DNA from 3 places in the Priestia sp. P1_B12_1 genome. Region 3 is predicted to be linked to each of the others. Evidence: riboswitches for the same ligand, from Rfam matches in the RefSeq annotation. Region 3 holds a riboswitch; each other region holds the start of a gene.
What was found. A riboswitch is a leader RNA that binds a small molecule or an ion and turns the genes downstream of it on or off. The one in region 3 is predicted to bind cobalamin.
Positions count from the first base shown of each region.

Region 1 (4,287 bases), on a different contig from region 3:
TAGGCAGCATAAATGAATAAGCAAATATAGGTAAAAAATTAATAAGTATGTTACAATACCTAGTGAGTTATAACAATGAATTTTACGATATGAAAAGACCATATGGGAAAAGATGAGAAAGGAAAGATACGAATGCCTAGATGGATAAAAAGAATGCTAATTGTATTTATTACAGTATTTACATTTGGGCTTGTCACTCCACCAGAATATTTATACGTTGATGATGCAAAAGCGGACAAGCAACATAAAGCAGGGTATGTAAGAGAAACAACTCCTGTCACAGCTGTTATAGAAGATATTCATTTGCCATATGAAGAACCAAAATATGAAGACGTTTCATCATTTGTTACGTATGCAATGGAATCAGCTGAAAAACAGTCAGTGGAAAAATTCGGAACAAAAATTGGACCTGTCATTGAAGATGAATTTCGTCTAGCAGTGTTACCTAAAATTGAAGAAGTGCTGACCGACATTGGCACTGAACGTGAACAGTCGATTCAGAATCTCGAGATAAGCGAGCACCCTGCTGCTGGCTACGGTGAAAAGATTTTCCATGTATATGACCGGGAAACCGGTCAGGACTTAATACGATTTCATGTACGGCGTGAAAATCCTCCAAAAGATGGATACTGGTTTAATTTTCACTATCATGCGGCTGCAGATAATTTTCAGAAGCATTATGATTTAGGGAAAATTTATTGGAACCGAAACATGCCGCCTAAATGGTTTAGCTGATAATAGACACAACATTCTGCGATTTCGAAATGTTAGCTTTTTTAAGCTAGCATTTTTTTACGTCTAAAACCGTTATGGTCTAAATAAGCTGAAACATTAGCACAATGATAAAAAAATCGTTTATAATGAAGTCAGACTTCTTACCATAGAATAGGGAGAAGGAACGAATAGATGTTGGAGGTAACATAATGAAACAATTTACGGAAGAAAAACAATTTCGCGAACAAATTAAGAACGAAACACTAAGCGTTGGGATTTTTACGACAACGTGGTGTCCTGATTGCAAACGTTTGGATATGTTCATTGATGAAATCGTTGACGAAAATACAGATAAAGCATGGTTTAAAATTGATAAGGATGAGTTTGAAGAACTTTCTGCTGAAAACAATGTAATGGGTATTCCTTCTCTTCTTGTATATAAAAACGGTGAAAAAATTGCACACTTGCACAGTGCAAATGCTAAAACGCCTGAAGCGGTCCGTGAATTTTTAGCAACTCTTTAATTCCTTAAGCTGCGAGAGCATTCTCGCAGCTTTTTTTGTGAGAATGGCTATTTCCATTTTTCCATGAGTGGGGTATACTAGGACAAGTGAATAATCGTAAAGCAATAAGGTCTCAATTTAAAGATTGAGTGAAAAGGGAAGTCTGGTGAAAAACCAGCGCGGTCCCGCCACTGTAAGCGCTCTGTGCGTAAGTCAGGAGACCTGCCTTATTGTTAGCTGTGAAACCTTCGAGGAAGGGTGAAGCAGGGTAATGAACATACATATCAAGTATAGTGAACGGATTCTTTTCCTGCTTATCTTGACGTTACCTGCTTTGCTTTCAATTGAAAGTAAAGCTTTTTTATTTTGAAGCTGCCTGCGAGCAGTATACATAGTCAAAGCGGAAAAACGGGATAGCGCTGCTTTTTGCATGATCATTTGCTTTTTCTTTAACGTGGAGGTTTCGTATTCACAATGAACAATATATAGGGGGAGTATTTAGATGAAAAAATGGCTTTCGTATTCCATTATTGCACTGTTAGTCATCGTACTTGCTGCATGCGGTGCAGGCAACCAAAGCAACAGTGATAAAAAAACGAAGCAAGATACGGAACAAACGTCACAAGCTGCATTTCCAGTGAAGGTAAAAGACGCGCGTGATAAAGAAATCACGTTGAAAAAACAGCCTAAGAAAATTGTTTCCTTAATGCCAAGTAATACGGAGATTGTATATGCCCTTGGCCTTGAAAAAGAATTAGTCGGTGTTACAAGCAACGATGATTATCCTAAAAGCGTAAAGAAAAAAGCGCAGGTAGGAGATATGAACGTTAATGCGGAAAAAGTTATTGCTTTAAATCCTGATTTAGTGCTGGCACACGCTTCAAGTATGGGCGTTTCGGATGAAGTATTTAAACAAATTGAAAGTGCGGGTATTCCGGTATTTGTTGTAAAAGATTCAACAACGTTTGATACGGTTTATGATTCTATTACGCAAATCGGTAAATTAACAGGTAAAACAAAAGAAGCTAATCAAACAATTAAAGACATGAAAGAAAAAGTAGCTTCAATTGAGAAAAAAGCAAAAACGATTTCAAAAGAAGATCGTAAAAAAGTATGGATAGAGGTATCAGGAGCTCCTGAGATTTATACAACAGGAAAAGGTACGTTCATGAACGAAATGCTTACTATGATCGGTGCAGATAACGTAGCAGCTAGTGAAAAGGGTTGGGTTAAGTTTTCTGAAGAGCAAGTTGTTAAGTTAAACCCTGACGTTATTATCGCAACGTATGATGCAGACAAAAATGAGATTATGAAGCGTCCCGCTTGGAGCAGCATGACTGCTGTAAAAGAGGGTAACATCGAGAAGGTTGATCAAAACAAAATCAATCGCTTAGGACCTCGTATTGTAGATGGCTTAGAGGACTTAGCAAAAGCAGTATACCCTGAGGTGTACAATAAATAAGAAGAGGGACCATATTCCAGTTCGAATTGAAAAGGGGATTGGTCCCTTTTCACATCTTAAAATTGAAGAACGGCCTGAGCTTTTAATCATGAAAACCGAGACTTCTTATAAAACATACAGCTCAGGGGTTTTAGGAACAGGCATTACGGAAACGGACACCTTTTACAATCGATTTGTTCACAAAGACTATTATTCAGATACTCCTTCTTTGGAGTATGAGCAATATTTGATGAAAGAAAATGTGCGCCATGAGCAAATCGTAGGGTTGATGACAGCCGTTTGGTTAAAAGAAAGAGCGGTTTACTGTTATGAAGGCTACGGAGTAAGAGTAGCTTCCGTGATAACGGCTGGAGTAGGAAACGCAGTAGATATTACAGCTGATGAAGCTGTCCCGTTCTATTCCTCTCCCGGTACAATTAATATGTTTTTTTTCGTGGAAGGTACGCTTACGGATGCAGCGTTTTTACAGCTTTTTATCGCGGCCACAGAAGCTAAAACAAAAACGCTGTCACAGCTGGGTGTCATAGATCCGGCTACAAAGACGATTGCTACGGGAACATCTACGGACAGCATCTCAGTTGCAGCGTCTCAGCAAGGAGCATTATATGAATATGCAGGCTCTATGACCGCTTTAGGGCAAGCGGTAGCCAAGCTGGTGAAAATAAGCTTAGAGCAGGGACTTAAGGGAAAGAGGTGAAGAAATGAGTATTACACAAGCGATAATTGCACACATGACGGCCATGACGATTGCTTTACTAATTGACCGAATTATAGGTGACCCCGAAAATTGGCCGCATCCCGTTCGCTGGTTTGGCAAATGGATTTATTGGATGGATTCCAGATTAAATACAGGTGCAGGAAAACGATTCAAAGGATTGCTTCTTGTGATAAGTATGGCTGTGCTCGCAGGAGTTGTTCCCTTTTTGTTCCTCCATGCTTTGTACGGAGTTCATTTTATAGCAGGTGTTTTAGTAGAAGGCGTAATGATTGCGACTACTATATCCACTCGTTCTTTAAGCGAAGCTGCCTATAAGGTACAAAAGCCGCTTCAGCTAGGAGATATGGAGAAAGCTAGATATGAAGTAAGCATGATTGTGGGACGAGATACAGATCGTTTGTCAGAAGGAGAAATTGCCAGAGCGACGGTAGAGACCGTGGCTGAAAATACAAGTGATGGTATTACAGCTCCGCTTTTTTATGCATTTATAGGAGGAGGAGCCCTAGCATTTTTTTACCGGGCTATTAACACATGTGATTCGATGGTTGGGTACAAAAATGACCGCTACTTTCTGTTCGGCTACTTTAGTGCAAAAACCGATGACGTATTAAACTATATTCCAAGTCGGTTAACTGCAGTGGTGATGACGGCTGTTAATGTAGCAAAAAGCCAGTATTCTCTTGGGCATGTAACGAGTTTGATTAAGCGTGATGCTAAGAAGCATCCAAGTCCAAATAGCGGATACGGGGAAAGCGCAGTGGCGGCTCTGTTAGGTATTCAACTCGGCGGACTTAATACATATAAAGGCATAGAATCTAATCGTGCAAAAATGGGTGAACCACTCATTCCCCTGCAAGCCGGTCATATTGAACAAGCTGTTTTCATTATGA
Region 1 is NZ_JBFTZR010000003.1:553,647-557,933, reverse strand. It holds gene AC1D0Y_RS13865 (YpjP family protein) at 133-735, shown strand; gene AC1D0Y_RS13860 (thioredoxin family protein) at 924-1,238, shown strand; cobalamin riboswitch at 1,329-1,461, shown strand; gene AC1D0Y_RS13855 (ABC transporter substrate-binding protein) at 1,720-2,679, shown strand; gene AC1D0Y_RS13850 (adenosylcobinamide amidohydrolase) at 2,768-3,376, shown strand; gene cbiB (adenosylcobinamide-phosphate synthase CbiB) at 3,381-4,287, shown strand, end outside.
Region 1: linked by a shared signal. The riboswitch ahead of AC1D0Y_RS13855 (ABC transporter substrate-binding protein) and the one ahead of AC1D0Y_RS05585 (ribonucleoside-diphosphate reductase subunit alpha) in region 3 are both predicted to bind cobalamin.

Region 2 (4,287 bases), on a different contig from region 3:
TTACGCAGTTTTTTGTAAGCAGGTACGACATTTTAGGACCTCTTCTTTGGAAGGATTTTGGACGACCTCGAAGAAATTGTTTGTGAAAACAAGAAAATAGAAAGCTAGGTTCAAAAAAAGAGGCTGGGACAAAAGGATTTTAGACGAAGTGAAAAAAGGACCATTGATCAAGATGTTTGATTAGTGGTTTGTTTTTTTTGTTAAGGTAAGCGTAGGTTTCATGTGTATAGGTCTTTCTAGCAGGTGATTGGAGGACAAGACGAAGGCTCCCGAGGAAAGTGAAGTCTTGTACGGAAATCAACTGCGGTGTCACAAGCGATTCAGCTCATGTATCCCATTTGCCTTTAGATTGAATTCATTTTGTTATGTCTCAACCTCTTTTGGGAAAATGTGCATAACTCTTAACGAAACCTTGTAGCAGAAGGCTCAGTCAAACGTTATAATAGATAATGAATGATGATATATTCTCTATATTTGTCATATATTTGTATTACATATGTAATTAAAGAAAAACATTCACTTGATATACTGTTTAATGACTTAACTTTATCTTGAAATTTACAGTGAAATGCCTGCTTATAGAGGCTCAGAACATACACAGCAAATGGAGGAGCAATCATGGCAAACGAAAAGATGCAAGAAGGACTTGATCGTTTTATCAAGGAAGATTTAAATGACCTTTTAGGTAGACTGTTCCCCCTAATGGACCGGGAGTGTGCCGAAGAAAAAAGAAAGCTTATCGAAACAGCGGTAGAGTACATTTATTCGTCAGGATATCACCAAGGAGCGAAAGATTTAATCGAAACACATCGAAAAGATGATTACAAATTGTTAAGGCAAAAATTAGCGTCAACGCCTCCTGAAAACTAATTTTTTTGAAATTTCTTTTGACAACATAAATGTAAGGTGTTAAGATGACTCTACATTCAAAATATTATAAACAATTAAAACTCTTATTGAGAGAGGCGGAGGGACTGGCCCTGTGAAGCCCGGCAACCATTTAACAATTTTGTTAAAAAGGTGCTACATCCTGCAAAGCGTACAGCTTTGAAAAATAAGAGAGGATTCCATAGATACTATGCCTCTCTATTCATGATAGAGAGGCTTTTTATTTTATGTGAATATATTTTGAATGAACAATTTTATAAAAATGCATCAGGTGCTGTGTGTGTAACGAATGTACGCAGCTTAAAAGGGAAGACCGGTGAAAAGCCGGCGCGGTCCCGCCACTGTAATGGGGAGCAACTTATTAACCACTGTTTCATGTTGAAATGGGAAGGGATAAGAAGCGATGAACCTAAGTCAGGAGACCTGCCTGTTGTATGCACTTAAGCTCTACGGGATATAGAGAGGAGTGAGGAATACGTGTTGAGAAAAACAGGCTATCTCAACTTTAGTTAAGTATGCGTATCATCTCTCTTTTCATTTCGAAAAGAGAGATTTTTTAGTTTACCGATAAAAAATATACAGGGAGTGGAAAAAATGAGCAGTGTAAAAAGTTCAAACTTAGGTTATCCAAGAATTGGTGAAAAACGAGAATGGAAAAAAGCGCTTGAGCAGTTTTGGGCAGGAAAGCTAGAGAAAGATATCTTTCTTCAGGAGATTGAAGCTCTTCGTCTAGGGCATCTAAAAAAACAGCGTGACGCAGGAATTGAATTAATTCCAGTCGGCGATTTCAGTTTATACGATCACGTGCTAGATACAGCGACTATGTTTGGTCTAGTGCCAAAGCGCTTTGATTATGACGGAGGACCGGTATCGCTTGAAACGTATTTTGACATCGCCCGAGGAACAAAAGGTGCGGTAGCCTCTACGATGACAAAATGGTTTAACACAAATTATCACTACATCGTACCAGAGCTTGAGGAATGTACGCCGTCTCTTATAGAAAATCGCCCGCTTCAGTTTTACAAAGAAGCAAAACAGAAGCTGAATATGGAAGGCAAGCCCGTGATTTTAGGTCCAGTAACATTTGTAAAGCTGTCAAAAGGATATAAAAAAAATGAGTTTAAAGAAATAGTTGAACAATTTGTTCCTCTGTATGCGACTATTTTAGCGGAGCTGCAGGCAGAAGGAGTAGAGTGGGTACAGATAGATGAGCCGGTTTTAGCTACAACGCTATCAAAAGAAGACCTGGCGCTTTACACAGAAGTCTATCAAACTTTGAAGGAAGCGGCACCGAATGTAAAAGTCATTTTGCAAACGTATTTTGACAGCGTTGATCACTACAAAGAAGTTGTGTCTCTTCCTGTTGAAGGAATTGGTTTAGACTTTGTGCATGACCGAGGCCAAAATCTCACTGCGCTTAATAAATATGGTTTTCCAACTGATAAAGTGCTGGCAGCAGGAGTGATTGACGGACGAAACATTTGGCGTGAAAATTTGGACGAACAGCTTTCAACGATCAGTGAAATTGAAGAAGCCGTATCAAAAGAACGTTTGATTCTGCAGCCTTCATCAAGTTTATTACATGTTCCCGTCACGGTGGAAAATGAAGAGACGATTGATCCAGTATTGAAAAATGCGCTCTCTTTTGCAGATGAAAAGCTAAAGGAAATCACGCTTTTAGCAAAAGCAGTGCAGCAAGGAAAAGAAGCAATAGAAGAAGAAATAAGCGTAAACAAGCAGGCAATTCAAGCATTAAATGGATCATCTTTTCGAAATCATCAAGACGTGCAAAAAGAGCTGAAGCAGCTGCACAGCTATAAAGCAGAGCGACAAGCGCCGTTTGACGTACGTCAGCGCGTTCAGCAAGAAGCTTTTCAACTGCCGCTTCTTCCAACGACAACGATTGGAAGCTTTCCGCAAACAAAAGAAGTGCGAAAAGAGCGTCTAAAATGGCGTAAAGGCGAGTTAAGCGATGAAGCATATGAAGCGTACATTAACGAGGAAATAAAAAAATGGATTGAAATTCAAGAAAACATCGGCTTAGATGTCCTTGTGCACGGAGAGTTTGAGCGTACGGACATGGTCGAATACTTCGGTGAGAAATTAGGAGGCTTTCAGTTTACGAAGTTTGGCTGGGTGCAATCTTACGGTTCTCGCTGCGTGAAGCCGCCGCTTATTTACGGAGATGTATCGTACGAGCAGGCGATGACGATCAAAGAAACGGTCTACGCACAGTCTTTAACCAATAAGCCGGTTAAAGGAATGCTGACGGGTCCGATTACGATTTTAAACTGGTCGTTTGTGCGTGATGATATCCCGCGCTACGACGTGGCAAATCAAATTGCGCTTGCTCTTAGAAAAGAAGTAGAAGCACTTGAAAGTCAGGGCATTTCAATGATTCAAGTAGATGAACCTGCGCTGCGTGAAGGACTGCCGTTAAAACGAGAAAACTGGGACAGCTACTTAAATGCTGCGGTGTATGCATTTAAACTAGCGACGGTATCGGTGCAAAACGAGACGCAAATTCACACGCATATGTGCTATTCGGAATTCGAAGAAATTATTGATGCGATTAAAGCGCTGGATGCCGACGTGATTTCTATTGAAACGTCTAAAAGCCACGGTGAATTAATTTATGCGTTTGAAAAACATACGTACAATCAAGGAATTGGACTTGGCGTATATGATATTCACAGCCCGCGCGTACCGAAGCTTGAAGAGCTTCAGCGAAACATTGACCGCGCTCTGCAGGTACTTGATCCTGCATTATTTTGGATTAATCCCGACTGCGGCCTTAAAACAAGAGGAATCAGCGAGACGGTTGAAGCTTTAAAAGTGATGGTTGAGTCTGCAAAACAAACCAGAAAAAATTTATTACAAAACGTTTAATAATAAGAAAGTAAAGACCAAGCAGTGTAACCGCTACACTGCTTGGTCTTATGGGATTTTAAAAGGCCAAAAATATCCATTGACACTTCCCGTACATTTTTGTATCTTTTTAAAGGTGTTTTTAAAATCAGGGAGGTACAACATGAGTAACAACAGCACGCAGCACGTTAAAATTGTAACAGGGGATCCATCAGCGCTAGGTCTATTCGGACTTGCCATGGTGACACTTGTTGCATCGTTTCAAAAGCTTGGGGTAACCGATGGTGTTTCATTGGTATTGCCATGGGCGGTTTTTTTAGGCGGAATAGGACAGTTAATCGCGTCTATGCAAGATTTCAAACATAATAATACCTTCGGCGCAACTGCTTTTGGTGCCTTCGGGTTATTTTGGCTAGGTGTAGCTATGACATGGCTTATTCAGCTTGGAGCATTTGGGGAAGCGCTCGCAAAAGAAGCGGATCCGAAGCAGCTCGCATTTGCTTTTGTCGGCTACTTGATTTTCAGCGTTTT
Region 2 is NZ_JBFTZR010000004.1:154,460-158,746, forward strand. It holds gene AC1D0Y_RS15510 (metallophosphoesterase family protein) at 1-86, shown strand, start outside; gene AC1D0Y_RS15515 (hypothetical protein) at 619-870, shown strand; SAM riboswitch class I at 951-1,061, shown strand; cobalamin riboswitch at 1,141-1,333, shown strand; gene metE (5-methyltetrahydropteroyltriglutamate--homocysteine S-methyltransferase) at 1,483-3,777, shown strand; gene AC1D0Y_RS15525 (acetate uptake transporter) at 3,920-4,287, shown strand, end outside.
Region 2: linked by a shared signal. The riboswitch ahead of metE (5-methyltetrahydropteroyltriglutamate--homocysteine S-methyltransferase) and the one ahead of AC1D0Y_RS05585 (ribonucleoside-diphosphate reductase subunit alpha) in region 3 are both predicted to bind cobalamin.

Region 3 (4,287 bases):
TTTTAATTCCCTCGCTTCTTCATCAGCAGCTTCAAAAACCAGAGGATGTTCAAAAGTTATTCAAACCTCTAAAGCGAAATAACATGGCTAAAGCAGCTTTAGACTGTGCTGTATGGGATTTGTATGCAAAGCGGCAGAACAAACCGTTATCTGAAGTAATTGGAGGAGTAAGGTCTGCTGTAGAAGCTGGAGTGGTAGTTGGCTTAAATGATATTTCCATAATGAAAGAACAAATAAAGACTTACATGAAAGATGGCTATAAGCGCTTTAAAGTGAAAATTAAGCCGGGTGCTGACTATGAGCTACTGAAACAAATTCGAGATGAATTTCCAAGCATTCCTCTTATGGCTGATGCCAATTCAGCCTATACGTTAAGCGATAGTGATTCATTGAAGAAACTAGATGAATTGAATTTAATGATGATCGAACAGCCGTTAAGTTCTGATGATATCCTTGATCATCGATTGTTACAAAAGCAAATGCAGACGCCAATTTGCTTAGATGAAAGTATTGTGAGCTATGAAGATGCACGTCATGCAATTGAACAAAGAAGCTGTAAGATTATCAATGTGAAAATCGGTCGAGTTGGCGGAATGTCCGTAGCAAAGCAAATTCATGATTTGTGCGCCCAGTATGGTGTAAGACTTTGGGTTGGCGGAATGTTAGAAGCCGGGATTTCAAGAGCTCATAACATCGCCCTTGCGACATTGCCTTCTTTCACGATACCAGGTGATATTTCTGCGTCATCTCGCTATTGGGAAAAAGATATTATTAAGCCCGAAGTAGAGGTAGAAGCTGGAGTAATAAAGGTGAAGGGAAAACCGGGGATAGGATACGATATCGATAAAAACTTTATCAAAACAATCACAGCATTTGAAAAAGAATACCAATAATTAAAAACCGTTTTTTATGTAAAACGGTTTTTTTTATTGAGGTTGTTAATGTTTAGTAGAAAAATAGGACAAATTTTTTAAAAAGAGCACATTGTTCCATCAAGCGTGTCAAAACATGTTATGATGGAATAGTTTGATGAAAAAAGTCGAAGAGTTTTATCGTAAAAAACAAAATTATTTTTGAAAATAGGTTGATAGTTTTCTAAGTTGTCCTATATAATGTGTTTATAACATAACACAATATGTTGTTTTGAAATCGATAATAAAATACTATATTTTGTGTTTTCCAGTGAAAAAGGTGTCTGATAAAAAGACTTAAAAGGGAATTTGGTGAAAATCCAAAGCTGTCCCCGCAACTGTGAATGCTGATGAAATAAGGAGATCCACTGTGAGTAAACATCATGGGAAGGCCTTAAAGTAAAAAGAAGCATAAGTCAGGAGACCTGCCTTTTTTATGTCGTTTTATCTTCTTCGGGAGGTGAGAGGGTAGAGCGAGGATTGAGAAAAGACTTAGTGTCTTCTTCTATCTTCGTTCTATTCGCTCACCGAGGTACGGTGAGCGATTTTTTATTTTGAAGTGAAGAGAGGAGCCATATTTATGGTGAATACATTAAAGCCTACAATTCTACATGAATTAACTGCATATATTGAACGTTTAAAAAATGAATTTACGCAGCTTGATTTTTCTTTGTATGAGGAAAAGGTTATTCAAACTGTTACAGTAAAGGAAAATATGACGGACGAAAAGGTTGCAAACGTCCTAATTTTAGCAGCCTTAGAGCGTATTTCAATGGAAGAACCAGATTGGACGTACGTAGCGGCAGACGTCTACTTAAACGAACTATATCGAAAAGCAGCGGACAACCGAGGTTATGATAAAAAAGAGAAGTACGGTTCGTTTTATCAGCTTATTCAAGAACTAACAAAAATCGGCATTTATAATAAACAGCTATTAAAAACATATACAGAAGAAGAAATTAATGAAATTGCTTCAGTCATTATTCCTGAACGCGATCGTTTATTTACATACATTGGATTGTTGACATTAGCAGATCGCTATTTAGCGACATCACATGATAAGCGCGTATACGAATTACCGCAAGAACGTTTTCTTATCATTGCTATGACGCTGATGTCTCAAGAAAAGAAAGAAAATCGAACAGCATTAGTAAAAGAAGCGTACTGGGCGCTTTCTAGTCTATATATGACGGTTGCCACACCAACGCTTTCAAACGCAGGAAAGAGCTACGGACAGCTATCTAGCTGCTTTATTGATACGATTGATGACAGCTTACGCGGTATTTATGATAGCAATACAGATTTGGCCACGCTTAGTAAAAATGGAGGCGGAATTGGTGTCTACCTCGGTCATATTAGAAGCCGAGGAAGTGATATAAAAGGTTTTAAAGGCGTATCATCAGGAACAATTCCATGGATGAAACAGCTAAATAATACGGCTGTAAGTGTCGATCAGCTAGGTCAACGACAAGGGGCTATTGCCGTATATTTAGACGTATGGCATAAAGACATCTTTTCATTCTTAGACGCGCGGTTGAACAATGGTGACGAACGCCAGCGCACGCATGATTTATTCACTGGCGTATGTTTGCCAGATTTGTTTATGGAAAAAGTAGAAGCACGTGAAGACTGGCACTTATTCGATCCTCACGAAGTTCGTACGCTGATGGGCTACTCGTTAGAAGATTTTTATGATGAAGAAGAAGGCAGCGGTTCGTTCCGCACTCGTTACGCTGAGTGTGTAAATAATGAACAGCTTTCAAGAGAGACAGTACCTGCTATTGAAATCTTCAAGCGCATTATGCTTTCGCAGCTTGAAACGGGGACGCCTTATATGTTCTATCGTGATACGGTTAACCGAGCTAATCAAAACCGCCACGAGGGCATGATCTACTGCAGCAACTTATGTACAGAAATTACGCAAAACCAAAGCACAACGGTCGTAACAGAGGAAATTACGGAAGACGGAAAAATTATTATTACAAAGAATCCGGGCGATTTTGTTGTATGTAATCTTTCTTCTATCAACTTAGCGAGAGCCGTAACTGAAGATGTGCTTGAACGTTTAATTCCAATTCAAGTACGCATGCTTGATAACGTTATTGAGTTAAATGATTTGCCGGTACTTCAAGCAAAACTAACAAACCAAAAGTACCGCGCAGTAGGGCTTGGCACATTTGGTTGGAACCATTTGCTTGCCTTAAAGAAAATAGCATGGGAAACAGATGAAGCGGTAGCATATTGCGATGAATTGTATGAGCAAATCGCTTACTTAACCGTACAGGCAAGCATGAACTTAGCTAAAGAAAAAGGTGCATATCCATTATTTAAAGGCTCAGATTTTGAGTCAGGCGCTTATTTTGAAACACGTAAATACACAAGCGAAGCGTGGAGTGAACTGCGTAACGAAGTTCAAAACAATGGGATAAGAAATGGCTACTTAATGGCTGTAGCACCTAATTCATCAACATCTATTATCGCGGGTTCTACTGCAAGTATTGATCCGATTTTCCGTAAGTTTTATTCAGAGGAAAAGAAAAACTATAAAATCCCGGTGACGGCACCGGATTTATCACCAGCAACAAACTGGTATTATAAGTCCGTTTATTTAATTGATCAGCACTGGAGCATTAAGCAAAACGCCAAGCGCCAGCGCCATATTGATCAATCCATTTCATTCAATTTATATGTGCAAAATGATATCCGAGCAAAAGAGCTGCTGGATCTTCATATGACGGCATGGAAAGAAAAGTTAAAAACGACCTACTACGTACGTTCAACATCAAGTGAAGTCATTGAAGAATGTGAAAGCTGTCATAGTTAAAAGGAGTGAATAATTGATGACAAGCATGTTAAAACGAGAATTAATGAACGAAACAGCTCCGAACCGTTCGACAGGAATCATCAACGGCAAGAGCTCAAATATTCTAAACTGGGATGACGTCCGATTTTCATGGGCGTTCCCTAAATACAAGCGTATGCTAGCTAACTTCTGGACGCCGTTTGAAATTAATATGGGTCAAGATATTAAGCAGTTCCCTCAGTTAACGGCTGACGAACAAGAGAGTTTTTTAAAAATTATTGGCTTGCTGGCGCTACTGGACAGTATTCAATCAGATTATGCTAGCAAAGTAGCTGACTATGTAACCGATTCTTCGATTAATGCTCTAATGATTATTTTAGCGCAGCAAGAAGTGGTTCATAATCATTCGTATTCATATGTTTTATCAAGTCTTGTACCAAAAGGAAAACAAGATGAAGTATTTGAATACTGGCGCACAGACGAAAAGCTTCGCGCTCGAAATGACTTTATTACAAACGGATATAAAGCATTTAGCGAAGAAGCAACGGTTGAAAACTTTTTGAAGTCTATGGT
Region 3 is NZ_JBFTZR010000001.1:1,074,104-1,078,390, reverse strand. It holds gene menC (o-succinylbenzoate synthase) at 1-893, shown strand, start outside; cobalamin riboswitch at 1,173-1,358, shown strand; gene AC1D0Y_RS05585 (ribonucleoside-diphosphate reductase subunit alpha) at 1,492-3,735, shown strand; gene AC1D0Y_RS05580 (ribonucleotide-diphosphate reductase subunit beta) at 3,752-4,287, shown strand, end outside.